Regions from separate parts of the Arthrospira sp. PCC 9901 genome, predicted to be linked through region 2. Evidence: riboswitches for the same ligand, from Rfam matches in the RefSeq annotation. Region 2 holds a riboswitch; each other region holds the start of a gene.
The links. Region 2 has a riboswitch for cobalamin ahead of cobG (precorrin-3B synthase). Riboswitches for the same ligand answer to the same signal wherever they lie in the genome.
Positions count from the first base shown of each region.

Region 1: another riboswitch for cobalamin. It lies ahead of NLZ44_RS20165 (energy-coupling factor ABC transporter permease); the one in region 2 lies ahead of cobG (precorrin-3B synthase).
Region 3: another riboswitch for cobalamin. It lies ahead of cobW (cobalamin biosynthesis protein CobW); the one in region 2 lies ahead of cobG (precorrin-3B synthase).

Region 1 covers NZ_CP102296.1:4,553,269-4,557,669, forward strand. The annotation lists gene NLZ44_RS20155 (argininosuccinate synthase) at 1-1,193, opposite strand, end outside; gene NLZ44_RS20160 (glycosyltransferase family 2 protein) at 1,316-2,242, shown strand; cobalamin riboswitch at 2,286-2,446, shown strand; gene NLZ44_RS20165 (energy-coupling factor ABC transporter permease) at 2,467-3,222, shown strand; gene NLZ44_RS20170 (energy-coupling factor ABC transporter substrate-binding protein) at 3,231-3,539, shown strand; gene cbiQ (cobalt ECF transporter T component CbiQ) at 3,540-4,343, shown strand; gene NLZ44_RS20180 (energy-coupling factor ABC transporter ATP-binding protein) at 4,327-4,401, shown strand, end outside.
Region 2 covers NZ_CP102296.1:4,207,833-4,212,233, reverse strand. The annotation lists gene cobI (precorrin-2 C(20)-methyltransferase) at 1-558, opposite strand, end outside; gene NLZ44_RS18760 (precorrin-8X methylmutase) at 555-1,184, opposite strand; gene cobG (precorrin-3B synthase) at 1,210-2,658, opposite strand; adenosylcobalamin-variant (AdoCbl-variant) riboswitch at 2,670-2,753, opposite strand; gene cbiE (precorrin-6y C5,15-methyltransferase (decarboxylating) subunit CbiE) at 2,797-4,023, shown strand; gene NLZ44_RS18745 (cobalt-precorrin-6A reductase) at 4,037-4,401, opposite strand, start outside.
Region 3 covers NZ_CP102296.1:267,453-271,853, forward strand. The annotation lists gene dcm (DNA (cytosine-5-)-methyltransferase) at 1-341, opposite strand, end outside; gene cobW (cobalamin biosynthesis protein CobW) at 439-1,491, opposite strand; cobalamin riboswitch at 1,634-1,779, opposite strand; gene NLZ44_RS01380 (hypothetical protein) at 1,886-2,128, opposite strand; gene NLZ44_RS01385 (high light inducible protein) at 2,177-2,386, opposite strand; gene NLZ44_RS01390 (ferrous iron transport protein A) at 2,602-3,270, shown strand; gene feoB (Fe(2+) transporter permease subunit FeoB) at 3,298-4,401, shown strand, end outside.

The sequences.
Region 1 (4,401 bases), 350 kb from region 2:
ATTTTTTCGGACCAAACGCGAGTGGGAAGACCCCAAACATAGATAAATCCTTCGGCGGCTTTGTGGTCAAATACATCTTCAGAACCGTAAGTAGCCAGGTCAAGGCTGTAGAGGGATTTGTCAGACTGGCGACCGACAATGTTGCAATTGCCTTTAAACAGTTTGACCCGTACAGTGCCGCTGACCCGTTCTTGAGTTTGTTTGATAAAGGCATCGATCGCACCTTTGAGGGGACTAAACCAGAGGCCATTATAGACAATTTGGCTATAGGTTTCCTCAATGCCGCGTTTATAGCGGGTGACATCAGAAGTGAGAACCAGACTTTCAAGATCTCGGTGAGCCTGAATGAGTACAACCATGGCAGGGGATTCGTAAACTTCCCGAGATTTAATACCTACCAAACGATTCTCGATCATATCAATGCGTCCGATACCGTGGTTTCCGGCGATCGCATTTAAGCGAGAGATGAGGTCAACGCCATTGAGTGCTTCCCCATTGAGGCTAACAGGAATGCCAGATTGAAAGCCAATTTCTAAATATTCTGGCTGGTCAGGAGTATCAGCGATCGCTTTAGTCATCCCATAGACATCCTCTGGGGGTTCAACCCAGGGGTCTTCCAGAGGTCCAGCTTCGATCGCCATACCAAGCAAGTTGCGATCGAGACTGTAGGGGGAAGACTTTTTAACGGGGAAGGAAATGCCAAATTTTTCCCCATAAGCGATCGTCTCTTCCCGACTCATACCCCATTCCCTAGCCGGAGCTAAAATCTTAATATTAGGGTTGAGAGCGCCGATAGACACATCAAAGCGGACCTGATCATTGCCTTTTCCCGTGCAACCGTGAGCGATCGCATCTGCTCCGTATTTTTCGGCAACTTCCACCAAAACCTGAGCAATCAAAGGACGTGCTAAAGCCGTAGCCAGGGGGTAGCGGTTCTCATACAAAGCATTAGCTTGAATAGCCGGAAAAGCAAACTCCTGTACAAATCGCTGTTGTACATCAATCACTAAAGACTCACTCGCGCCAGAGTCGAGGGCCTTTTGTTTCACTGGTCCTAGTTCATCACCTTGTCCCAAGTCAACCGCCACAGTAATTACTTCAGCTACCCCAAACTCATTTTTGAGATAAGGAATACAGACAGAGGTATCTACACCACCAGAGTAGGCAAGTACAGCTTTTTCAGCGCGACCCATAATCTACCAAAGCTCCTAGATCAACAAACATTTCATTATCACCCCAATCGCCACCATTGAAAAGTAAGGCTGTAACAATTAGGTTATAGTTGCAGAGCATCGCCAACTGTCCCAGAAAATATATGTTTTTTAGCGTTGTTATCCCTACCTATAACCGTTTGCCGATTTTACAGAAGTGTCTGAGAGCATTGGAAAATCAAACCTATAGCGCCGCCGTGACTGGCTATGAGGTGGTGTTAGTCGATGATGGTTCCACTGATGGGACTGTGGAATGGTTGGGAACTAACACCCTCGAATTTCCCCATCTTCGCATCTACCAGCAAGACCACCAGGGACCAGCGGCGGCGCGAAATTTGGGAGTTGAACAGGCGAGGGGAGATCTGATTGTTTTTATCGATAGTGATTTGGTGGTAACTGATAGCTTTCTTGCCGCTCACGCTACCGCCTTAATTGCCAACTCTCAAAAAAGCGATCGCATCTTTACCTATGGTCGAGTTGTGAATACCTGCAATTTTGAAAATCCCACCACAGAACCCTATAAAATCACCGATTTTTCTGCCGCTTATTTTGCCACCGGAAATGTGGCGATCGCCCGCCATTGGCTAATCGAAGCCGGATTATTTGACCCTCAATTTCAGCTTTATGGTTGGGAAGACCTGGAACTAGGAGTTAGGCTCAAAAAATTAGGCTTAAAATTAATCAAATGCCCCGCCGCCGTCGGATATCATTGGCATCCACCCTTTAGCTTAGACCAAATACCCGCCCTAATTGAAAAAGAAAAACAAAGAGGCAGAATGGGGGTAGTTTTCTATCAAAAACATCCTACCTGGTCAGTCAAAATGATGATTCAAATGACCATTTTGCATCGGATACTCTGGGGCATTTTATCCCTAAGAGGTCAACTCAATGAACGGACAATGGCGCATTTTTTACAGTGGTTAATTAATCGTGGTCAGCCTCAATTAGCCTTAGAAATTTCTCGAATTTTTTTAAATTGGTATAACGTCCAAGCCGTCCAACAATATTGGGCCAGGCGAGAGCAAACTTAATTAAATATTTGCCAGCTCGGTTCACTGTTGACCTACACATGATACAATAGCGCCAACTATAGGTTCTAGTGGGGAACAGCCACTAGGAGTAATGGGGAAAGTTCGGTGTAAATCCGGCGCTGTCCCGCAACTGTAATCAGATTTCCGGCTAATTTGTCCACCCCATCTGTGAGTCAGGATGCCCGCCTATAGTTATTTCTCACTCACAAATCTGCGAGGTACAGATGAGCAAAAATCATCGAATGATACACCTAATCGCCATGATTGGGTTAACATTTTATTTGGTAATAGGTGCAGCCACTCCAGCTCAAGCAATGCACATTATGGAAGGTTTTTTACCTATTACCTGGTCAATTTTTTGGTGGGTGTTAATCATCCCTTTCTGGGTTATTGGTTTTCAAAAACTCACCAAAATTACCCGAAACAACCCCGAACTAAAGCTATTAATTGCCCTAGCAGGAGCCTTTACTTTTGTCCTGTCAGCTCTAAAAATCCCCTCAGTTACAGGGAGTTGTTCTCACCCCACCGGAACCGGATTAGGAGTGGTTTTATTCGGACCTTCAGTGATGACAGTTTTAGGCAGTTTAGTCCTACTTTTCCAAGCCGTATTACTCGCTCACGGCGGTTTAACTACCTTGGGAGCTAATGTATTTTCTATGGCGATTGTCGGCCCTTGGGTTGCCTATGGCATTTATCAACTATTCTGCCAATTTAACCAACAAAAGTTAGGTATTTTCTTCGCAGCAGCCTTGGGAAGTTTAGCCACTTATTTAATTACCTCCATACAGTTAGCCGTAGCTTTTCCGGCTGCTTCTGGGGGGGTTATGGCTTCCTTTATCAAATTTGCGGGGATTTTTGCAGTCACTCAAATTCCCCTATCAATTAGTGAGGGACTATTAACTATGGTAGTTTGGAATTGGTTAGAGTCCTACGCCTCAGAAGAACTGCAAACCTTGAAAATTGGGAAAGCTAATAGCTAAGTAAAATCATGACACCAACTTCTGATAAAGCTGTAAAAAATGGCAATTTGTGGATGATTTTAGCCGTCGTTATTTTATCGGTAACGCCGCTAATTTTTATCCGAGGAGACTATGAGGGAGCCGATGAACAAGCCGAAAATCTCATCGGCGAAATTCAACCGAATTATCAACCCTGGTTTGAACCTATCTTAGAAGTTCCCAGTGGCGAAATTGAGAGCCTGTTATTTGTTTCTCAAGCTGCTATTGGTGCGGGTATCGTCGGCTATGTGATTGGCTTATATAAAGGCCGTAAACAAGGCAAAAATCGCTCATCCTAAATGTACCATCAAATTGATGCGATCGCCTATACCAATCGGTTAAGGTATTTACCCTCAGAACATAAGTTAGCCTTTGCCGCCATCCTGTTTTGTCTCAGTTTGGCGGCTCCCCCCCTCCTGCAAATATTGATCACCATTTGGGTGACAATTTGGGTCGTGATTTACGCTAAAATTCCCCTAGGAATTTATCTGAAATTGCAAGCCATCCCCTTCAGTTTTTGGTTAACTAGCATTCCCGCCTTACTATTGGGGGTGGTTAATTCAGCTAATATTGAATTAATTAAAACTGATATTATCTGGGAATTTAACCTAGGTAATATCTTGATATATTTCAGTAATCAAGGAATGCAACAAGCTGGTTTTCTACTAACTCGCTCCCTAGTTTTAAGCTCCTGTATGTATTTTCTTTTACTCACTACCCCCCTCGTCGAAATCATTAGAATTTTCCGTAAGATTGGCTGTCCCAGTTTAATCACAGAACTATTAATGTTAATGTATCGGTTTATTTTTATGTTAACTGAAACCGCTAGTCAATTATTAATCGCTCAACAGGTTCGTATCGGTTATGGTGACTGGAAAACTACAATCCGCAGTTTAGGAATTGTCACCAGTCAACTACTCCAACAAACCCTAGAAAATTATCGACAAATTTGTTTAGGATTAACCGCGCGGGGGTTTAACGGAGAGTTGCGGGTTTGGTCGGTTTCTCGCCATCAATCCAACCCTCGATATACCTGGGAAGGATGTTGTGGTTGTCTACTATTATTGGTGATTATTGGATGGTTTTATGTCCTCGGAATTTGAGTTACTAGAATTTGATAATGTTCAGTATACTTACCCCGGTAGTCAGCAGCCAACTCTG
Region 2 (4,401 bases):
CAAAATTTGATAAACTTTAGCAAAATGCCGACCTAATTTCATAATGGCGGCTGCATCAGCTACCGAGAGGCGATCGCGTAATATATCCGCCTCTAATGTAGCCGGAAGAATGGTAAAGACATCATTGCGATAAGTTATCGGTACTCCCAACATAGCCGCACTAGCCATCACTGAAGAAATACCCGGTATGACCTCAATTGAAAACCGCCCTGATAAGCGATTAAAAATGTACATAAACGTACCATAAAGCATCGGATCTCCCAGACACAAAACCGCCACATCTTTCCCCTGGCTGAGATGTTCGGCAATTTTTTCCGCCCCGATATCATAATAAGGCTGTGACGATCGCTGCACACTAAAGGGTAGGGGGATAGGAATTTCGATCTGATCAGGGGAGATAAAATCGGCGACGATCGCCCTAGCTAAAACCTTGCCATTTTCCAAACTGGGATAGGCAATGACGGGAACAGTTGTTAAAATACGATGTGCTTTTAAAGTTAGTAATTCCGGATCTCCCGGACCAATTCCCAACCCATAAAGTCGCCCTAATTTAGTCATAATTCATTTTCCTTTGCTAACGCATTTACTGCCGCCGCTGCGATCGCACTCCCACCGCGCCGCCCATGGAGTGTCATAAATGGAATACCACGGCTATTAGATGCCAATTCAAGTTTCGACTCTGCCGCGCCGACAAAGCCGACCGGAAACCCTAAAATCAGTGCAGGTTTCACTAAACCATCATCCAACATTTCCAGCAGGTGAAAGAGGGCAGTCGGTGCATTACCAATGGCTACCACTGCGCCTTGTAAATTATCCCCCCATAACTCCAATGCTGCCGCCGACCGAGTATTATTAATCTGGCGAGCGATATTAGGGACATCTGGATGATTTAGGGTACAAATAATCGGGTTATTTTTAGGTAAGCGTTTTTTAGTAATTCCCCTAGCCACCATCATGGCATCACAAAAGATGGCTTTTCCCTGTTGTAGTGCCTCCCGTCCGACTTTAACGGCATTTTCTGAGGCTTGTAAATCTCCGACAATATCCGTCATTCCGCAGGCATGAATTAACCTAACTGCTACATGAGATAAATCATCTGATAAACCTTGAAAGTTGGTTTCATCCCGAATTATTCCAAAGGATTTATGATATATTTGGTTGCCGTCACGCAGGTAGTCTATCATCAGCAAATTTGCAGGTAATTAGTGATTAATTAAGTGGGCGATTTTGGGTCAAAAAATTGGCTAAAAATTCGGGTATTTCGGTAAATACTCCCTCAAAAATTTTGTGTTTTAAGGATTGTTCACCATCCCCAATATATACTTGGTAGCCTTCGATAGTTTTGCCATCTTGATTAATTGTATGCCCTAAAAGGGTGATTTCTGCGGGACTGGGTTGAGCGCAAAATTTAGGGCAACCAGTTACATGAATATTAATAGGAGTATCTAAATTTAATCGCTGGTGGAGATATTCTGCTAATTGGGAAGCGTGAGTTTGAGTGTGGGTAAGTGATGCGGCACAGCCAGGCTTACCACCACAAGCAGCGATCGCCACTTGATTTGACTCAATTTCCGCGAAGCCTAATAAAGATAGTTTCGGCAATAATTGGCTGATTTGTTGATGGGGAATATCTGGCATTATAATTGTTTGCCAAGGGGTTAATCTTAACTCGGCATTACCAAAGGTTTCTGAAAGTTCGACTAATCCTAACCATTGTTGTGCATTAATTTGTCCTAGGTGTAATGATATCCCAATATAACACAATTCGGCGTTTTTTTGGGGATAAATTCCTAAATGATGATAGGGTTGGCTGGGGGTAGGTTCAGCGGACAATATCGGCAAGGGCTGGGTTAGTTGGCTGTTGACTTGCTGGATATATGTATCTAATCCTAGATGGTCAATTAGCTGTTTCATCCGAGGCTTTTTCCCGGTATCTAAGGGGTTGTTTCGGACATACTCCCCATAGACATTAATAAGGGTAGCGACTACAGATAAACATTGTTCTGGCGTGATGACAAGTTGGGTATTATATAGCTTTTTATCTCCGGCGATCGCCAACTGAAAATTAATGCTATTATTCCCATCATCTACCGATATCGCATTAAGCTGAATCTCATTATATCGATGTTCCCAAGCCACCGGAGAACGGATACCAATTCCCACAGTCCCCCCCCCATCAACTCCGATGCTAAACTTAGGACTAAGTTCGCCAATTAACGGGTGATTTTGAATCAGATTATCCAGGGCTTTAATCAGGGGACGAGTATCAATTAACTCCTGGCTATCAATTCCCGCCGTCGGACTACCCATAATATTGCGTAGGTGGTCTATGTGGGGATTGTGAGCAGCTAAATTTAATTTTTGCAGCATCTCAAAAACGGCGCTAGTTGGTGGTTTTTGCACTCCCCGAATTTGTAAATTCGCGCGATTAGTTACTTGTAGCGTCCCTCCCCACTCCGTTAATAAATCACCCAATAATTTCCCCTGTTTACTATCAATTAATCCGCCCGGAGTCCGAATGCGGATTAAAAAACCATCCTGGGCGTGGGTTCCATAAAATAGACCCGGACAAACATTTGCTTTAACTAACCAATTCATGGTGATTTGTTTCTCCATGCGACGCAGAGAATGAGCCGCAAAATTAGCTGATTTTGACAACTCATCAATAACTTGTAGTTGGCATTCTGACTCAGAAAATTGTATTACAGTTGCGGCACAGTGTCGGAATCTCACCGAACTTTCCCAACTACAAGCCCAAATACTATATCATGAATACTGGTATTTTAACTATAAATCATGGTGAGCAGGGATTTTTCCCACAAATGGTTATCAATTGTAGGAATTGGGGAAGATGGGTTAGAAGGGTTAAGCGCCACGGCGCGATCGCTTTTATCTATGGCTTCAGTAGTTGTCGGTGGTCAACGTCATTTAGCAATGTTACCCCCGGAGGATAAACGAGAAAAACTCCTCTGGACTTCTCCTCTGGATGAGTCGATCGCAGAAATTATCCGCCGCCGTGGTCAACCCGTCTGTGTTTTAGCTAGTGGCGATCCGATGTGGTATGGTATTGGCGTTACCCTTACCCGTCGCCTACCCCTTGAGGAAATTACTATAATTCCTTCTCCCTGTACATTTAGCCTAATTTGTAGTCGTTTGGGTTGGTCTTTAACCGATGTAGAAACCCTGAGTTTATGTGGTCGTCCCCTGGCTTTATTAAATCGGGTAATTTATGGGGGTGCGCGTCTGTTAATTTTAAGTGCTAATAGTCGCACTCCCGCCGCCGTGGCTGAACTCCTAACACATCAAGGATTTGGTGATAGTTTAATCGTCGTGTTGGAACATTTGGGAGGCAAAAAAGAGAGACAAATTTCGGGTATCGCTTCCTCTTGGGATGTTGACGAAGTGGCTGATTTAAATGCGATCGCCGTAGAGTGTATTAGTTCTAATCCCGTTAACTTTTCCCCTAGTTTTCCGGGAATTCCTGACAGCGCCTACCACCACGACGGACAGTTAACTAAACAGGAAGTCCGAGCGATTACTCTCAGTCGATTATCCCCCATACCGGGACAACTTTTATGGGATGTCGGTGCAGGTTGTGGGTCCATTGGTATTGAGTGGATGAGAAGCGATCGCCGTTGTCAAAGTATCGCCATAGAACAGCATCCCAGACGCTTAGAATATATTGCTGATAATGCCACAGCTTTAGGGACTCCAGACCTGCAAATAATAGCCGGAAAAGCACCCGAATCATTAATTAATTTACCTTCCCCTGATGCCATTTTTATTGGTGGTGGTATTACCACCCCAGGTCTATTAGAAACCTGTTGGGAAAAATTGCGATCGGGAGGTCGTCTAGTGGCTAATACAGTCACAGTTGAGAGTGAGTTAATTCTGTTACAATGGCATAATCAATTAGGGGGGGAACTTACCCGAATTGGCATTGAAAGAACTGCAGCCATTGGCAATTTTTTAGGCTGGAAACCCTTAGCTACTGTCACTCAATGGTCAGTGCTGAAACCATAACTAAAAAGGCGGTTTATTGTTGGTGTAACCAAGCGATCGCCGACTCAATATCAGCCACTGTTTCCCCCATAGGAATGGGAGGACGTTGCACCATAACCACAGGTAATTTCAACTCTCGCGCCGCCACAATTTTGGCGTAGGTAGCATCACCGCCGCTATTTTTACTAACAATTGCACCCAGTTGATATTCCCGTAAAATTGACAGTTCATCTATCACCGAAAAAGGCCCCCTTTGTAACAATAATTCCCCCCTAGGTATAGGTAAATTCGGCTGAGGTGGGTCAATCATCCGCATTAAAAACCAGATATCTTTTAGTTCAGCATAGGCGGAAAGTTCCTGACGACCAATAGTTAAAAATACCCGTTCAGCTAACCCTG
Region 3 (4,401 bases), 1.6 Mb from region 2:
AAAATAAAAGCCTGGGGTTGTTGGCTATCTATGAGGCGTAAAATCTCAAAAAACAAGGTTCCCCGCGTATCTCCAAATCCGGCTTTTTTACCGGCGTATGAGAAACTTTGACAAGGAAATCCAGTCAGCAAAACATGATGGGGGGGAAGGGAGGAAATGGTCTTAATATCCCCTTGGGGAGTTTCGGAAAAGTTGGCTTGATAAACCTGTCTAGCATCCCTATCAATTTCACTACTGAGGAGACAATCAGGGATGCAACCGAAGGACTCAACCGCCTGCTCAAAGCCGAGTCGCAATCCCCCAATTCCGGCGAATAAATCTATAAATTTAACGGTTTTCATCTTTTCTAAAATCGGGGGGGGAATTATCGACCCGGTTTGTGGAAAAACCGGGTTTCTTGGGGAGAGGTTATCAACTACCCCTAAAATATCTCAAATTCTACCCGTTTAACGCCATGGTTTCTGATTCCAAAGAAGCCGCTATTTGTTCCTGATTAAGACTACGACCAATAAACACCAGTTGAGTTTGGCGAGGTTCGTCGGTTTTCCAGGGGCGATCGAAGAAGGTATCAAATCGGTTTCCGACTCCTTGAACTACCATCCGCATGGGTTTATTGGCTACGGCTATAAAACCTTTGATGCGGTAGATTTCCCACTGCTGGGCGATCGCCTTTAGTTGATTGACTAAACTGGCGGAGTCCCTGACTGGATCTAAGACTAAATGCACAGCATTGATATCATCATCGTGTTCGTGTTCCTCTTCCTGGTCATGGTGACTTGGGCGACTGTCCAGATGGTCTTCTACCGCTGCATTAAAGCCTAATAATATGTCAGCGGAAATTTTACCTTGCTGACAGGAAACCGTCTGCACTCCTGGGGTTAACTCCTGTTTTAGCCATTGCTGAACCCGCTGCTGAGACTCTTCATCAATGCGATCGCCTTTCGTCAAAAGTACCAAATCAGCACAAGCTAACTGGTCTTCAAATAACTCCTCGATTGGTGTTTCATGTTCCAAAGTTTCATCCGCTTGACGCTGCTTTTCTAAAGCCTCTAAATCTCCCACCAGTTGACCATTGGCTAGGGCTTCACTATCAACTACCGTAATCACACCATCTACCGTCGCTTTGGTGCGAATTTCCGGCCATCGGAAGGCTTGAACCAGTGGCTTTGGTAAAGCCAAACCAGAGGTTTCTATTAATATCGAATCAATCGCATCTTGGCGTTTAAGTAGTTCTTGCATAGTCGGCAAAAACTCTTCCTGGACGGTGCAACACAGACAACCATTCGCTAATTCGATGATATTAGTTTCCGTTTCTTCTTCGTCACAAACTTGGCAAGATTTGAGGATTTCGCCATCAATACCTACTTCGCCAAATTCATTGACTAATACCGCGATCCGACGACCTTGGTTATTTTGCAGTAAATGGCGGATCAGGGTGGTTTTTCCAGCCCCTAAAAATCCGGTGATAATGGTTACAGGAATTTTATGCACGGTTTTTTGACTCCTCCGAAATTATAGCGATTTGCTATCTATAAATGTTGAGATTTTCCTAGAGTTTAGATGGGCGATCGCTATGATATTTAGATTGTGAAAATACTAAATCAACCATCATCCATACCTCGCAGATGAATCAACAATAGGTTACTTATCGGCGGGCATTCTGACTGAGAGACTAACAGAGTCCCATCACAGTTGCGGGACAGCGCCGGACTTACACCGGACTTTCCCCCTTTCCTCTAAGGGCTGATTTCCCTTAGAACCGATATCGGGAATATCTTATCACAGGTTGGGCGAATTCGGGGAAAAACCAAAAAAGTCCCTGCTTATTTCTAAACAGGGACGGTTTGTTATTAGTGAATAGGGAGAGATAGGTAAATTTGATGACTTAGACTAAGTTAGTGAAAATCAAAGCCCCAATAGCGCCACTAACGGCGATCGCCATCAGTAAATTTGTAAAAAACCTGCCGTATTCTGCATTATAACCAAGGGCTTTGTCTTCCTGACCACCTGTGAAGAATAAAGACCAGGCTTGGTTAGCTGTAATTACTTCTGAGGTACTGTTAAAGTCCGGTCGAAAGATTACAGGTCCGATTAAGTATTTGTTAGGAAAGTTAAAATCTGTTTTCATACAAGTCTCCGAAATGCTACTGAATTATAGGCTGAGAAAATCTGGGTTTTACAGGCTAGTTAACCAGCCAATTAAACCATGTCCGGTTAACGCTTCTAAGGCTAGGGCGGATATAAACCCGATCATAGCTAGTCGTCCGTTGAGTTTCTCTGCGTATTTGTTGAAACCGAATTGTTGCGCTTCCTCTACATATACTTGGGGTTCGATCGCGTAAACATTTGCGCGTCCGCCTTCTTCCATAATTTGTCCACGAACCATAATATTTTTGCCTCTCTTACTTCTTGTAAACAAATGTAACACACTGCAAACAAATATTGCAAGGGGTTGACAAAATTAATTTTTTTGGTATAATTATTCGTTTTTTCAAGATATAGGGGTTTGTTAAAAATTTATTAACAATGGGATTTTTCACCTAGTTACATGGTATTAGTTAAAATTAATTCTCAATTAGCTCAACATAGAGCCAATAGATTATGGACAATGATAACTACTGTGCCGATGTATCCGTGAACTGCTTTGATGGTGGATCAAGCTGGTCAGGATTTACTTACCTCAAAGACAACACTGGTCATGCTCGCACCATAAGTGAATCACCAGAATCATTGGTTGTAGTGGGCGAATCATCAATTCCGGGAACCTTTGCTTTGTCGGAGGCGAAGGTAGGCGATCGCTTATATATAGTTGCTCTCAATTGTGCCGGAGGCAATACCCGTCTAATGGGGATGGGGTTAATGCCAGGTGTAGAATTAAATGTCATTAGTTCCACAACCAGTGGATCAGTGATTATCGCCCTAGGCGACCATCGCTTAGGACTGGGGGCAGATATGGCTGAGAATATTCAGGTCGCCACAGAAAACCTCACCCAGTCGAAAAGGAAACTCTCATCAATGAATAAGACTAATGTTGTGCAGTTGCGCCATGCGGCGATCGGTTCTCGGTTGCGGGTGGTTGGTTATGACCCCGGCGCGCGTAGCTACAAACGGAAATTATTAGCCATGGGATTAACTCCAGGGGTGGAATTTACAGTCAAACGCCACGCACCTTTAGGAGACCCGACCCAAATTGAGGTCAGGGGATTTAACCTGAGTTTACGCAAAGACGAAGCAGATGCCCTTCAGGTGGCATTAATCAACCCATCCTAAAGGAGGAACAAAATTGTGAGTCAGTCTATGGAACTGAACCGCCAAACCGATAATAAGGCAGCGATGTCCTGTATTGCTTTGGTGGGAAACCCTAACTGTGGGAAAACGACCCTATTTAATGCTTTAACTGGTAGTAATCAGCGGGTAGGTAACTGGCCCGGAGTTACCGTAGAACGGAAAGAGGGAAGCTATCGTTATCAAAACCAGACCATCAAGGTGATTGACCTGCCAGGGGTTTACTCTCTGGACGTGGAAGATGCCAGCACTGGATTAGATGAACAGGTAGCGCGAGACTATTTACTATCGGGTGAAGCCACCCTAATTATCAATATCGTAGATGCGTCGAACCTAGAGCGAAATCTGTATCTAACCACCCAACTGCTGGAAATGGGTTTACCGATCGCGATCGCCCTGAATATGATAGATATAGCCCAGCAGCGGCAAATTACCATTGATGCCCAACAATTAGGCGATCGCTTAGGCTGTCCGGTAATTCCCATGAGTGCTAGTTCTGGGCGAGGGGTAGAACAACTGCGGGAAATTGTCCGAGATGCCATACTTATGGCAGACCGCCCCCAAGCCAAAGTCGCCTATCCAGCCGTTATCGAAGCCGCCCTAAGTGAAATTACCGAATCGGTAGCCCAACAATATAACTACTTACCCCCAGACCATCGTTGGCAAAGTCTCAGTTTATTGCAATATGACGATCGCCAAAGTTTGGTTAATCAAGATGTCGTTAAGCAAATTGCCACCCACCGCCACCGCATACACCAAACCCTGGGAGAAGATATCGACTTATTGATTGCTGATGCGCGCTATAGCTGGATTCATCAGATGTTACAGGGTATCACACAGCGATCGGACCTAGTACAACAGCACGTTTCCGATCGCATTGATCAGGTAGTCCTCAGTCGCGCCTGGGGTATACCCATTTTTTTGGTAGTCATGTACCTGATGTTCCTGATTTCCATTAACTTTGGTGGCGCATTTATCGACTTTTTTGATATCGCCTTCGGCACCGTATTTGTAGATGGCATGGCTCATGGCCTTGAGCAAATTAACGCCCCCGGTTGGTTAATCGGTACTCTAGCCGAAGGAGTTGGCGGCGGTATCCAAACCACCGCTACATTT